Regions from separate parts of the Pseudarthrobacter sp. TE3704 genome, predicted to be linked through region 1. Evidence: riboswitches for the same ligand, from Rfam matches in the RefSeq annotation. Region 1 holds a riboswitch; the other holds the start of a gene.
What was found. A riboswitch is a leader RNA that binds a small molecule or an ion and turns the genes downstream of it on or off. The one in region 1 is predicted to bind cyclic di-AMP.
Positions count from the first base shown of each region.

Region 2: it holds a riboswitch for cyclic di-AMP, as region 1 does, so the genes downstream of both, ACZ9BC_RS06030 (LysM peptidoglycan-binding domain-containing protein) here and ACZ9BC_RS20545 (C40 family peptidase) in region 1, are expected to answer to the same signal.

Region 1 covers NZ_JBWCCJ010000009.1:116,519-123,890, forward strand. The annotation lists gene ACZ9BC_RS20510 (alpha-mannosidase) at 1-291, opposite strand, end outside; gene fdhD (formate dehydrogenase accessory sulfurtransferase FdhD) at 416-1,294, opposite strand; gene ACZ9BC_RS20520 (molybdopterin molybdotransferase MoeA) at 1,409-2,785, opposite strand; gene ACZ9BC_RS20525 (DUF6457 domain-containing protein) at 2,782-3,075, opposite strand; gene mobA (molybdenum cofactor guanylyltransferase) at 3,091-3,750, opposite strand; gene ACZ9BC_RS20535 (HNH endonuclease) at 3,799-4,299, opposite strand; gene ACZ9BC_RS20540 (NlpC/P60 family protein) at 4,582-5,343, opposite strand; gene ACZ9BC_RS20545 (C40 family peptidase) at 5,502-6,188, opposite strand; cyclic di-AMP (ydaO/yuaA leader) riboswitch at 6,259-6,430, opposite strand; gene ACZ9BC_RS20550 (M23 family metallopeptidase) at 6,567-7,372, opposite strand, start outside.
Region 2 covers NZ_JBWCCJ010000002.1:441,497-448,868, reverse strand. The annotation lists gene ACZ9BC_RS06045 (ribonuclease Z) at 1-92, shown strand, start outside; gene ACZ9BC_RS06040 (APC family permease) at 89-1,531, shown strand; gene ACZ9BC_RS06035 (protein adenylyltransferase SelO) at 1,528-3,003, shown strand; gene ACZ9BC_RS06030 (LysM peptidoglycan-binding domain-containing protein) at 3,091-3,951, opposite strand; cyclic di-AMP (ydaO/yuaA leader) riboswitch at 3,955-4,123, opposite strand; gene ACZ9BC_RS06025 (hypothetical protein) at 4,309-5,277, opposite strand; gene ACZ9BC_RS06020 (aggregation-promoting factor C-terminal-like domain-containing protein) at 5,439-6,776, shown strand; gene ACZ9BC_RS06015 (TraR/DksA family transcriptional regulator) at 6,812-7,168, shown strand; gene ACZ9BC_RS06010 (DNA alkylation repair protein) at 7,165-7,372, shown strand, end outside.

The sequences.
Region 1 (7,372 bases):
GAAGCCGAGGTCCACCACAACTTCCACGGTGGTGTCCGGCTCGGTACCCCACGATTCGGGGACTTCGCCCTGCAGGCGGAGCCACTTGGTACCCCACGGTTTTCCCCACGGGGCGCCGTGCTCCTGCGGCCGGAATTCCTGCCGCATGGCCTCCAGCGCGGGGACCGGTTCGTCCGGCACATCCCAGCTGCTCAGGGCAAGGGGAAGGCTCCTGCTGTAGACGGCGGGGTTGATGCGCTCACGCACGAACCTCTCCAGGCGGACTTCCGTGATCCGGCGGTCGTCATGCAATGTGGGCCTTCTTCAGAGTATGAAAGTGGACTATCGTGTCCATTCGATGGACAAATCTACCCGCTAGTAGCCTGATATCCAACCCCTTCTGCGAGCGTGCCCGGAAACTCCCGGCGGGGGAAGCTCACGCAGACGGCACGGGAACCACGGGCCCGGTGATGCGGTCATTGCCGGCGTACACGTTCAGGCTGGTACCCCGGCTGAATCCCGCAAGCGTTACCCCGCCGGCTTCGGCCAGTTCAACGGCCAGGCTGGAGGGAGCGCTCACGGCGGCCAGCACGGGAATTCCTGCCATGGCGGCTTTCTGGACCAGCTCGAAGGATGCCCTGCCCGATACCTGGAGGATCGTTCCGCGCAGCGGGAGGAGGCCTTCGCGCAGCGCCCAGCCCACCACCTTGTCCACGGCGTTGTGCCGCCCCACGTCCTCGCGGAGGCACAAAAGCTTCACGCCGCCGTCGTCCTCCACCTTGAACAGGCCGGCCGCGTGCACTCCCCCGGTGTCGTCAAAGAGGCGCTGGGACTGGCGGAGCAGTGCCGGCAGCGAGGCAAGGACCTGGGCATCCACCGTCACGGGATCGGACTGCGGGCTGTAATGCGAGGATTTGCGGACCGATTCTATGGAGTCCGTACCGCAGATGCCGCAGGAACTTGACGTATACACGTTGCGTCCGGTGGCAGGAAGCGGGACGTCCGGCCGCAGCTGCGCCTCCACCACGTTGAATGTCTGGACTCCGTCTTCGTCTTCACCTGCACAGAACCGCAGGGAAACGAGCTGTTCAGCGGACCAGATGACACCCTCGGACACCAGGAAACCGGCCACCAGGTCAAAGTCGTCACCGGGCGTCCGCATGGTGACGGAGAAGGAGAGGGAGCCCAGCCGGATTTCCAGCGGTTCCTCAACAGCCAGGACGTCCTCCCGGTACCGGACCGGGAACTCGATGGCATTCGGTGAGCCATCCAGAACATACTTGTGCACCTTGCGGCGCTGGGTTACGCGTCCCATCTCCCACCTTGCCTGTTCATAACTCCATCATGACAACCGCGGGGACCCGGCTCAACCAGGTGCACCGCGGAACCAACCCCTCTTAACCTTGCACCCTTTAACCCTGCGCGCTGCTCAGCCAAGAAGGGCACTCCAGTCCACCGGACCATCCGCGGCTTTGGTGCCCGTCCGGGCATTCCGGCCCGCACTGCGGGGCTTGGCCTTGGCCGGGGCTTCAGCGGGCGCGGGAATAGGCGGACCCCACGGCAACGCGAAAGCCGGCACCGGCTCACCCAGCTGCACACCGTGTGGCGGCACCACCAGGACGCCGTCGGCAGAAGCCAGTCCCCGCATCATCCCGGGCCCCGTGTGCTGGGCCGGGGAAGCCATGCCGTAGAGGAGGCGGAAAGGCATCAGCCGGGTGCGCCCGGGATCGGGTTCGATCAATGTTCCGCACGGCACCTCCTGCACGGAGGGCATGGTGCCGTGGCCCAGGGCAGCCAGAAGCGGGGCACCCACCGTTGACAACGCCATCATTGCGGCAAGCGGATTTCCCGGCAGGCCCAGCACGAACCTGCCGTCCGGCAGCTCGGCCAGGACGGCGGGATGCCCGGGGCGCATAGCCACGCCGTCGATGACCAGCCGCCCGCCCAGCTCAGCAACCGCGCGGCGCAGGTGGTCCGTGCCGGAGCGTCCTGTCCCGCCTGTGGTGATCACGACGTCGGCCGGCAAGTCGGGTGCGCCGGGTGCCTCCGGGACCACGTCCTCCAGGCCGGCGAGCCATTCCTCGTAAGAATCGCCATTTTTCTGCTGTCCCCCGGCAATGCCACCCAGCATCGCGACCACGGCCGGCAGTTGGGGACCGAAGGTGTCGCGCACCTGGCCCGGAACCGGAAGGCCCTCGGCCACTACCTCGGAGCCGGTCAGCAGCAGCCGCACCAGGGGTTTGCCTTGGACGTGCACCTCGTCGTGGCCGGCAAGGGCAGCGAGTGCCAGATGCGCGGGATTCAGCTCCACCCCGGCTTTGACCAGGATGTCCCCTTCCCTGGCCTCCTCCCCCGCCCTCCGGATGTGCTGGCCGTTGCGCGGCTCCCCCGGACGCGCGGTTCCACCGGTTTCCAGGATGGGGAGCCCGTCGTCGTCCTTGCCCAGGACGGCGCTCTCGCTGCGCAGTATGGCCTTGCCGCCGGGAGGAATCAGGCCGCCGGTCACGATGGGGCTGGCCTGGTGCGGTGCCAGCCTGGCTCCCGGCTCAACCAGGATCCACGGGCCGGTGCCGTTGACAGCCCATCCGTCCATGGCCGAGGACGCATAGTGCGGCATGTCCTGCAGTGCCACAATGTCCTGGTCCAGGCGGCGGCCCAGGGCAAGCTCCAGCGCCACCGGGCCGGCAGGAATCGGCGTGGCAGCATCAAACGCTGCCTGCCGTGCTTCTTCCCAGGTGTGGGCAAGGTGGTGCGGCGTGTCCTGCCCTTCGGGTCTACCTGCTTCTCCCTGGGGTTCCCCGGTCATTCGCCGGGGGTCCCGGCGGCTTCAGCGTCGTAGTCGGCAGCAAGTGAACGCGCCACGGCCAGGGCCGAGTCCATGGACGCGGCATCCGTCGTGCGGCCGGAACCGGAGGCCAGGCCCGCGGCATAGCCGGCAATGAATGTGGTGAGCGGAGCAGCCGGACGGACCACGGAATGGGCTGCTACGCCGGCAAGGGACAGGATGGCGTTGACGTCCACCTGGACATCCTCGAGTTCATAGGCCTGGAGCAGCGACCTGCACCATTCCTCCAGCGTTTCATCCTGGCTCTTCATGAACTGCCTCCCACGTTAACTGCGGCCGGGACGGCCATGGTCCTTGTCCTGGTTGCCGGCGGCAATCCCTAGTGCGGCGGCATCGTCCCACGTATCCACGTCTGCTGTGGACGCGGCGGGGACGCTGACAAGCTGCACGTCCAGACTAGCAAGGAGCGAGCGGACAGAACCGTTAATCAGGGCCCCCCTGGCCGCAAGGTCCTGCGCAGCCTTTTTTAGCGCAGCTGTGCGGTAAAAACCGGCCAGTGGCTGGATGCGGCCTTCCGGTGTCCCGTCCTCAGTCCGCGCCAGGACTGCGTCCGCCCCCGCACGGTGCCCGGCCGTCAGGGACGTGTGGAGCACGCTGACCGCGTCGGTCACCAGCGGCATGTCGCAGGCGAGCACCAGTGTGTAGTCGGACTCCGACCCCGCGCCCGCGAGGGTATCCAGACCGGCGGCAATCGCGGCTGCCGGGCCGGCGAACTCGGGCTCTTCACGGCAGGAGAGGATCCCCGCCGGCACCAGCCCGGGAGGACCCACCACCACAATGCGCCGGGCCTCTGCAGCGGCAGCAAGGGAGCGCTCGAGGAGGCTGGCGCCCTGGAATTGCAGGTTCTGCTTCGGTACTCCGCCAAGCCGTGCGGACCGGCCCCCCGCCAGGATCAGGGCATCAAAGGACGGCGTGTTCGCTTCCACAGTCCCAGCCTACCGGCGGTTGCGGATGTGGCGGGGTGCAGAGGCAGGTCAGGCAGCACGTTCGGGCAACAGGAACGGATCCCACGCCGGCGTGGGCTTTTCCAGTTCCTTAATCTGCCAGATGGTGCCGTGCGGAGGCTCCGGCACGAACCGCAGCTTCCAGCCCATTTCGGCCGGGGTATGGTCCCCCTTCGCGTTATTGCAGCGGAGGCAGGCGGCAACCAGGTTCTCCCACGAATCGGCACCACCGCGGGATTTTGGATGGACATGATCGATGGTGTGGGCCGCTTTTCCGCAGTACGCGCACTTGTGCCCGTCCCGCCTGAGCACACCCCGGCGGCTGACGGCGGTGGCGTGGTTGTATCTGGGACGGATGTAGCGGTTCAGGAGAATCACGGACGGGCGGCCCAGAATCTCCTGGGGACCCACCACGGGATCGTCCCCCTCAGCCACCACGCTCGCCTTGTTGGTCAGCACAAGCACCAGCGCCCGGCGGAATGAAATAACCGCCAGCGGTTCATATCCAGCATTCAGAACGAGAGTGCGCATGCACGTACCTCTTCACGGCCGCACCCGTCAGGGGCACGAGGGCCGGCTGCCCTCGGCATGGTCCGGGCTATGGATCGACACCACAAGAGTAAACAAAGAAGTCCACTATCGGCTAATCTGGCCGGCATCGCCCTCCTGCATCACGGGGGCGCAGGGGCGGGTCATCGGATGTGCGCGGTCCGTTAAACAAACATGACCCCTGCCACAAAGGCAGGGGTCATTTCGTTAGGCAGACAGTCCTTCAGGTCAGCCGGGGATCAACCAGGCGTTCCGTCGGGAACATCAGTTCACGCGGATGAATACCGGGCCGGAACCTACGTTGGCGCTGAAGACAACGGTCTGGTTGCCGTTGTAGCCGCCGTGCACGGCCTGGCCGTTGCCGGCGTAGACAGCAACGTGGGCCATGCCGGCGCCGCCGTCGGCGTAGTAGATCAGGTCGCCGGGCTGGGCTTCGGCGGCACTGACCGTGCGGCCGAGGGACAGGTAGCCTGCAGGCCAGTCGTGGAAGTTGATGCCCACGGCGGCCAGGGAGTTGGTCACCAGCATGGTGCAGTCCTGCATAACACCCAGCTGGGCGTAAGCGGCGGACAGGATGGCTGCACCCTTGCCGCTGGCCGAGGCCGGAGCTGCGGGGGCGGCAGCAGCGGTAACCGTGGCAGTGACCTTCGGAGCTGCAACAGGCTGGGCCGCCGGAGCGGCTTCCTGAACCTCAACCTCGGGCTCTTCCGCGACAACAACCGGGGCCGGGGTGGTGGTCACTGCCGGCTTTTCGTAGGTGATGGCGATGGTGGAAGCCGCGGAAATGGGGGCTTCAACAGCGGACTCGACTTCCAGGGTCGAGGCGGAAGCGGAGTCCCGCTGGATGTTGGCATCAGCAGCGTTGGCTGCAATGCCGCTCGTCAGGACCAGGCCGGAAGCGGCGGCAATAACCGCGGCCTGGCGGCCCACGCCGCCGGCGTTATCGCCGACAGCCTTGGCAATGACGGCGATTGAGTTGGTTTTGGTGACCTCGGCGCGGTGCCGTGCGGTAGCACGAGTAGTCATCAGTTCTCTCTTTCGATTTCCTCGGGGCCTGTGGGCAGCCCGAGAGTTTTGGACGCGCCGGCATCTTGGGGGTATGTCGGCGCGCCCCGAACGGGGATGTGTGATTTAGCGAAAAACGGGGGGCAAAGAAATAGTTCCCGGGGCCGAAGCTCCAAGAACTATTTGCCGGCCAGGGTGTAGAACGAGGAGGTTCCGGTGGCGGCCACAGAGTGCAGCAGCGTGCCCTGCGAAGGGTTGAGGGCGCTGATCATCATGCCGTTGCCGACGTAGATGCCCACGTGTGCGCCGCCATTCTGCATGACCAGGTCGCCAGGCTGCGGGGTGGAGGTGGGCGTCATGGCCGTCCAGGCGTTGACGCGCGGGATGCTGATGCCGGCCTGGGCGTAAACCCACTGGGTGAAGCCTGAGCAGTCCCAGCCGTTGGGGGTGGTGCCGCCCCAGACGTAGGGGCTCCCGATGCCGGTGTAGGCGATGGCTGCGAGGCCGGAGGTGGCTGCTGAGCTGGCCGCCGCCAATGCCTTTTCTGCGGTGGATGCAGTGATGGCCGAAGCTGAATCTTCGTCGGCGTCGGTGGAGGTGTCGGTGGACTGGGCACGGACCGGCTCGATCTTCGGCGCAGCGATGGTGGTCACCACGGGGCGTTCGAAGGAAACGGTTGCGGTGGGCTCGGCGGTGACGGCAAGGGCGGTCTGCGCGGAACCCGACTCGGTGGAAGCGGAGATACCAGCGGTGGTGTCCGCTGCAGTGGCAGGCAGTCCCATACCAAGAACAAGACCGGAAGCAGCTGCGACAACTGCTGCCTGGCGACCTACTGTCCCGGCATTGGCACTAACAGCCTTGGACATGGCATCCAAAGGGTTGGTACGAACCGTTTGTGCACGGTGGCGCGCAGAATTATGGCGTGAAGACACGAAGGTAGCCTCTCCCAATGCCTGCGAGGTGAGCTGTCGGATTCGGATGGGAGTCACCCGGCCGCGCGGCTTCCTAAGGAAGCTTTGCGACTTAACCCCAAGGCCTTCATGAAGAAGGCCAAAATTGGTTCCCCCGCCCCTGCCAGACGATGAAATGCGAACGGACCTTGAGCGGTGGCAGAGCTAGGCAATCCACTCAAGAGCGTCAACTTCGGAAAAGTTGACGCGAGTTAGACGGTACAGGAGTTTTGCAGCAATGTCACATTCAGGTCACGGCTGGTAACACCCATGTGAGAGATTGCACTCATTTGACTAAAGCCAGCGGGTGGGATCGACAACTTCGCCGTTGACCTGCACCTCAAAGTGGAGATGGCAGCCGGTGGAGGCTCCGGTGGTCCCGCTCAGCGCGACAACGTCGCCGCGGGAGACCGTCTGGCCTTCTGTCACGCTGAAGGACGACAGGTGGTTGTAGGTGGTCTCCAGGCCGTTGCCGTGGTCCACCACTACGCGGTTTCCACCGCCGTACTGGTGCCAGCCAACAAATGTCACGGTGCCGGTGGCAGCAGCGAGGACGGAGGTGCCGCACTGTGCCACATAATCCTGGCCGCGGTGGAAGTCGCCGGAGCCGCCGGTGATGGGGCTGACCCGGTAGCCGAAGGGGGATGCAGTGGACATGGTGGCGAGCGGGGCACCAAGGCTCCCGGCAGAAGCGGCGCTCGAGACGGCCCCGGCAGACTGGGCACTCAGGAGCTGCTTAAGCTTGCCGTCCGGGTCAGCCTGCGTGACAACGGCCGAGCGGCTGAAGTCAATCTGGGCTCCCGCCTCGGCGGTGACAGCCGGCTGGGGCGTAACTGCCGAGGCAGCGACGGGTGTGCCTCCGCCGTCGGTGGCCATCACAGGGCTGGTGGCCGGAACAGTCACGGTCAGCACCAGGCCGGTGGCGGCAAGGGCAATACCGGCTTTTTGGCCGATGCCGCTGGCGGAGGCAAACTCGGTGATCTGCTGGAAGGGACCCCGACGGCGGCGCGCATCACGGTGGAGATCGCGGGGGCGCTCCGTGTGGATGACTTCGACGACACGCGGTGTCGAAGCGGGGCTGGCCGCGCGGCGGCGCCCCC
Region 2 (7,372 bases), on a different contig from region 1:
GCATTGCCAAAGGGCGCAAGGAGGATCAGAGTGAAAGACGTGGCGCGGACACCGGAGCCCGGCCACCGAACCCGCAAGGAGGCGGACAGTGAGTGCCACATCGGAAGAAGTGTTTGACGTTACTCCCGAAGACAAGGAACCCGCCCTCAAACGGGTGCTTGGCCCCAAACTCCTCCTGCTGTTCATCGTGGGGGACATCCTGGGCGCCGGCGTCTATGCCGTGACCGGAACCATGGCCGGGACAGTGGGCGGCATCGTTTGGCTGCCCTTCCTGCTGGCGTTCGTGGTGGCGACGCTGACAGCCTTTTCCTACCTTGAGCTGGTCACCCAGTATCCGCAGGCTGCGGGGGCCGCGCTCTATACGCACAAAGCATTCGGGATCCACTTCGTCACCTTCCTCGTGGCCTTCGCCGTGGTCTGTTCCGGCATTACGAGCGCATCGACATCGGCGAACGTCCTGGCCCAAAACTTTTTCGGCGGGCTGGAGATCAACGGGGTGATGGGTGATCCGGGGCAGGGCGTGATCACTGCGGTGGCCCTCGGGTTTATGCTCCTGCTGGCGGCCATCAATTTGCGCGGAGTGGGGGAGAGCGTCAAATTCAACGTGGTGCTGACCCTCGTGGAGATGATCGCGCTCTGCATCGTGATCGGCGTCGGCTTCTACGTGATGGCCCAGGGGACAGGCAATCCGGGCGAAATCTTCGTGTTCAACGACTACCAGGACAAGGGACTGTTCCTGGCTGTCACCGCCGCCACCTCCATCGCCTTCTTTGCCATGGTGGGCTTCGAAGACTCGGTGAACATGGTGGAAGAAACCCGGAACCCGGAGAAGATCTTCCCCCGGACCATGCTCACCGGGCTCGGCATTGCCGTGCTCCTCTACATGCTGGTGGCGGTCTCCGTGGTCAGCGTGCTGTCCCCCACTGAGCTTGAAGGGATCCGGGAAGCTGAGGGAGCGGCGCTCCTGGAGGTTGTCCACAAAGGCTCACCCGACTTCCCGATCGACAGGGTCTTCCCGTTCCTGGCCGTCTTCGCCGTAGCCAACACAGCCCTGATCAACATGCTGATGGCCAGCCGCCTCATCTATGGCATGGCCCGGCAACACGTCCTGCCACGGGCCCTGGGGAAGGTGCTGCCCGTTCGCCGCACCCCTTGGGCCGGCATCGCCTTCTCCACCATCCTCGCGCTGGGCCTGATCCTCTACGTGACCAGCGATCCCAAGAGCAACATTGTGGCCAACCTGTCCGGCACGACGGCGTTCCTGCTGCTGTGCGTCTTCACCGTGGTGAACGTGGCCTGCCTGGTGCTGCGGCGCAAGCGGGACCCTGACCGGAAGGTGTTCTTCACCTCTCCTGGACAGCTGCCCCTCGTGGCGGCACTGCTCTGCGCGTTCCTTGCCGGCCCGTGGGTAGGCCGCAATGTGATCCAATACCAGATTGCCGGCGGACTGATGGCGATCGGTGTTGTCCTGTGGCTGGTTACCTGGCTGGTCAACCGGCGGACAAACGACAGGGATAGGGTTAATCCATGACTGCCTCTGCAGAATCAACAGTTACTTTCGACGGCCGCTTCGCCAGGGAACTGGCGGAATTGGCGGTTCCCTGGCAGGCGGAGGAAGCCCCCGACCCGCAGCTCCTGGTCTTCAATGAGGCGCTCGCACATCAGCTGGGACTCGACCCGGACTACCTCCGCACGCCCGAGGGCGTCCGGCTCCTGCTCGGCAACCACCTGCCGGAAGGGGCAACCCCCGTGGCCCAGGCCTATGCCGGACACCAGTTCGGTGGGTACTCGCCCCTGCTCGGCGACGGCCGGGCCCTGCTCCTCGGCGAGATCGTGGACGCCAACGGCCGCCTGCGGGACATCCACCTCAAGGGCTCGGGCCGCACACCCTTTGCGCGGGCAGGCGACGGCCGCGCCGTCGTCGGGCCCATGCTGCGGGAGTACCTGGTGAGCGAGGCAATGCATGCGTTGGGCATCCCCACCACCCGCTCGCTCGCCGTGGTGGGCACCGGACGGCAGGTGCGCCGGGACGACATGCTGCCCGGCGCGGTCCTGGCCCGGGTGGCCAGCAGCCACCTGCGCGTGGGGAGTTTCCAGTACGCGCGGGCGACGGACAACATCGAGCTCCTGCGCCGGCTGGCGGACCACGCCATCGCCAGGCACTACCCGGCCGCTGCAGAAGCAGACAACCCATACCTGGCGCTCTTTAAGGGCGCAGTGTCCGCCCAGGCCTCGCTGGTGGCGCAGTGGATGCTGGTGGGGTTTGTCCACGGCGTGATGAATACGGACAACATGACCATCTCCGGTGAAACCATCGACTACGGACCATGCGCCTTTATGGACGCCTTCAATCCCGCCGCGGTCTACAGCTCCATTGACGTCGGCGGGCGCTATGCGTACGCCAACCAGCCCGTGGTGGCCGAATGGAACCTCGCCCGCCTCGCCGAAGCGATGCTGCCGCTTTTCAATGAGGACCAGGAGCAGGCCGTTACCCCCGCCGTGGAAGCCCTGGGCGAATTCCGGAAGCAGTACAGTGATGCCTGGTTCAGCGGCATGAAAACCAAGCTGGGCCTGCCGGAAGCCCCTGCCGGGAGCCCCGGGGACGCCGCAGCATCGGAGCTGGTGGACGGGGTTGTGGCGCTGCTCAAGGACGGGCCCGTCGATTACACCCAGTTCTTCCGGAACCTCGGCCAGGCAGCGCGGGGGAACGTCCGGCCGGCCCGCGGCATGGTCCTGGACCTCGCTGCGTTCGACGCCTGGGCCGGGCAGTGGCTGGCACTGGATCCCGACGCTGACCTGATGGATTCGGTGAACCCGGTGTACATCCCGCGCAACCACCTCGTGGAGGAAGCGCTCGCGGCCGCCACCGAGGGGGACCTTGATCCGTTGCACGGGCTGCTGCAGGCCGTCACTGCTCCCTACGATGAACGCCCGGGCCTTGAACGCTATACGGAAGGCCCGCCGGAAGACTTCGGCACCTACATGACCTTCTGCGGTACGTAGCCCGGAAGACCGGGAACGAAACAAGGGCGGCAGCCGGGATATCCCGGCTGCCGCCCTTGTCTGCGCTTCTTCGGTGCGCCTGCGGAATTAAGCTACGCGGACGAAGGAAGCTCCACTGAGCCAGCTGATGGAGTGGACCTCGGTCTTGAAGCCGTCAACGCCGCCGCTGACAACCTGGCCGTTGCCGGCGAAGACGCCAACGTGGCCGGCGGTGATCACCAGGTCACCGGGGGCAGGGGTGCCCACCACGGAGCCGTACTGGTAGAACTGGCCCGGGGCCAGGTCTCCCACGGACTTGCCGACGGCGCGGAGGGCCTTCTCCACCATGGCGGTGCAATCCTGCTGGACGCCGAGCTGGCCGTAGGCGTTGGCCAGGATGGCTGCGCCGGTGCCCGTTCCGGTGGCGGCGGGAGCAGCCGGTGCCGGTGCGGGGGCCGGTGCCGGAGCGGGGGCGGTGGAGGCGTAGGAGATGTTCATGCCGGTGTTCGCGGGAGCGGATGCGGCCTGGACCGGAGCGGCGGCGGGTGCTGCGTATCCGGCGCCCGGGATGGTGATCTGGTCACCCGGGTAGATGATGGTGGAGATGTCCAGCCCGTTGGCGGCGAGGACATCGTTGAGGCTGACGCCGTTGGCTGCCGAGATGGCGCCCAGGGTGTCACCGGAAACAACGGTGTGGACGTTGGCGGCGGCTGCTGCTGCGGGGGCGGCAACTGCGGCGGCGGGCGCTGAGTAGGCCTGGACGTTAGTGGCTTCGGTGCTGTCCGGGCCGGTCACGCCTGCATGGGCCGGAGCTCCGACGCCGAACGCAATGCCGGATGCAGCGGCAACTGCGAGGGCCGGGCGGCCGAGCGTCCGGGCCTGGGACTTGGCGGAAACAGCCAAACCGTGAAGCACGATTGAGCGGGCCGGAGTCGCGCGGTGACGGGCGGTGATGGAATTTTTTGACACGGTTGATCGCCTCTCCCATGCCTGCGGGGTGAGCTGTCGGGTTCGGGTTGGAGATACCCGGCCGAAAGCAACCCCGAACGGAACGAGGCGCTGTCGACTTAACCCCAAGGCTTTAAAAAGCCGCGGAAACTTGGTTCCCCCGTCCCTGCCAACAGGAAAGCGATTGAATCCCGTATCAGCGGCAGGGCTCGGCATGCTGAGGGGAATGTCCCGCTTGGGAGGGACACGTGAAAGACCATAACCCGCCCAGCCGCTGATTGTCACATTTGGATAACATACGAGGCCCTCCTCTCGGATTAGGCAATCGTCTTGATTGCACAGAAGGATCCCGTCTTGACCTCGCCTAATAGTCCGCTGCTAACCCTGCGCGCAGGACCGCGTAACAAAGTCATAAAGTTGCGCACGTAACACTGCTTCTGCTGGAACGCGGATGGGTCCCTCCCTGGCGTTGACAGTGACGTGGAGAGGCAGGACAGTGCCCACTTTGTCCTCCGCAATTGCATGCGGGTCACAGCGGGCGGGGCGGAAGTGCAATGGGAACTGACTGGGCCCGTCACCCGCCGCGACGGTGAGGTTTTCCGGCCAGGGATTCCAGGGCGCTTCGGCCAGCAGGGGAGTGCCGCCGATGCTCCGTATGGTCAGGGATCGGGCCGCCTGGTCCGGGTTTGTCCTATCTGCTGCCATGTGCGGGGCCACCACAAGATGGACGACGGCAGTGCGCGCGTCCGGCGCCACCTCCAGCTGGGTGCCCAGGCGGATGTCCGCCACGGCGGCTACTGCGGTGGCGAGGCAGAGTTCGCCATTGTTGCGCCGGAGGACCCCGAATGGATCTGAGGCGTTGAAGGTCAGTTGCCGGCGCCGGGCCTGTCCGGGTGAGGTCACGAGCACGGTGGCCGTCGCCGTTTCCCCGTCCGGGGACGGGTGCTCCTCACACGTTGCAGCGGGAAGCGCCGCCGGCAGGCTTTTCGGCTGGCCGGGCGGCAGTTCGATGCCACCCCCGGCGGGCATCCAGCTGATCGCTCCTTTGAAGAAGGGAGAGATGACTTCGGCCTGGATCACCGTCACAGCAGCGTCCGACGTATTGGTGAGCTGCAGCTGGACCTCAGGCTTGCCATATTGGTCCCGCGACTGGTTTAGCTCGACAGCTATGGGTCCTTGCCCTGCTGCGGCAGTCGGTGCCGGCCCGGTAGCCCGCGGCGCCGGCGTCGGCGTGCAGGCCGACGTTGCCTGTACCGCCACCAGCGCTGCCGCTGCGGCCAGGAGCCGCAGGCGGCGAAGGCGTGGAAGGAGCGCTCGAGTGCGTGCCGGTGCGCTGTTCCCGCCCATGGGACAAGTCTAGGATCGGCACTGCCCCGAGGGCGGAATCGGGTGCTACGCGACAGCTGTCTTCAGCTTTCGTATCCACCACACGGAAATGTAACGATGTGGCTACTGTGACCCACGGGGCCTTTGTGCCACCGGTAGGCTTCGGAACTATGTCCCCGTTCGTGACCAAGGCGAGATCCCCGTTGCTGGGAGGCCTGCTGGCCGTTGCCTTCACCGCTTCGGCCGTGCTGCTCCCGGCGTCCGCGGACGAGGCGCCGCCCGGCGGGTATCCGTCCTGGGAGGACGTGCAGAAGGCCCAGCAAACGGCGGCCGGCAAGGCCGCCGAAATCAACAGGATCAATGACCTGCTCAGCGGTCTCCAGGCCCAGTCCGAGTCGCTGGGGAGCGCCGCAGTGACATCGGCTGCGGACTATGCCGTGGCCGACGCCGCCCTGCAGTCCGCCACCGCCAGGGTGGACGCCTTGGCCGCGCAGGCTGCCCGGGCAAGCGCTGAACTGCTGCAGCACAGGAGGGAGATCGGAGCGCTGGCCGCCCAGTCCTACCGCACCGGCGGGACAGCCATGGGTTTCTTCGTGGCCCTGGACGCCCTGGAGGCCAACAGCGTCCATGGACTCAACGTCGTTCACATTGTGGGTGACAAGACCGCAGCCCTCGTCAACAAGGCGGCGGCCGGCGGGAAAATCACTGCCTCGCTGGCCGACCGGGAGAAGGCTGCAAGGGCAGAGCGCGAGCGCCTTTCCGCGGAGGCAAAAAGCAAACTGGACGCAGCGCGTTCCGCACAGGATGCAGTGGCGCGACACATAGGGGAGGAACAGCGGCGCAGCGGGGAACTGACCGCACAGCTTGCCTCCCTCAAGGGGACGACGGCGGCAGTGGAGGAGGAGTACCGGCAGGGCCAGGCGGCGCTCGCCGCCTATGAGGGAGCCCGGGCGGCAAAGCGGGCGGCCGCCGAGGAACAGGCCCGTCGGCACGCGGCAGCCGCCGCCAATGGTGCCGGTGCCGGAGCTCAGAATCCGCCGGCCGCGAATCCTGGCCTCCTGAACCCCGCCCCTCCCAATCCGGCCCCTCCTAATCCGGCACAGGCGAATCCTGTCCCGGCGGCTCCCGCCGCTCCAGCACCTCCGCCGGCGCCTGCTGTCCCGCCTGTCCCGCCCGCCGTCGTCGTACCTTCCGTGCCCGGCGGCGCCGTCAACGATCCGGCGGGGGCAAAGACCTATGCCTCCGGCCGCCTGGGCGCCTATGGCTGGGGCCAGGACCAGTTCCTGTGCCTCGCCCAGCTCTGGACCAAGGAATCCAACTGGCTGACCACCGCCACCAACCCCTATTCCGGCGCGTATGGAATCCCGCAGGCGCTGCCGCCGGGAAAGTACGCCAGCGCCGGCGGTGACTGGCTCACCAGCTACCGCACGCAGATCGAGTGGGGCCTTGGCTACATCCGTGAACGGTATGGCTCGCCGTGCGCGGCCTGGAACCACTCCGTGGCGAAAAACTGGTACTGACCCCCACTGGATGCACGGGCGGTTACGCTTTTCACATGCCTGATTTCGAACGGTTCCGGATCATGCTCGAGGAGGAGCGGCAACGGAAGGTGGCCCTGCTTCCGTCCCTTCGCGCGGACATCGCGTCGGCCAACTCGGCCCGCCAGGACTCGAATGTGGATGACGAACACGATCCGGAGGGCGCCACCATCGCCTTCGAACTCTCGCAGGCTTCGGCGCTTCTGAAGCAGAGCAGCGCAGGCCTGGACCAGGTGGAAGCCGCCCTCGCACGCCTTGCGGCAGGGACTTACGGCAGCTGCGCCGTGTGCGGTGAAGCCATAGCCGAAGGGCGGCTGGAGGCCCGGCCCTGGACGCCGTATTGCATCAACCACGCTGCGGCGGGGCGCCAGTGAGCGGCGCCGCGGACACTGTCACGGCGGCGGCAGGATTCATTGACCGCACGCTGAAGAACGAGGGTGCCTGGTACCGGGCGGACGACGTCGGGGGCAGGCTGGGCGGGGCCCTCGCCTCCTACGGTTCCTCGGTGGGCGCAGTCCGGGGAACCGTCCGCGATGCACTCCGGAAGTACAAGGACCTGGACCATGACGGCGTGGTCC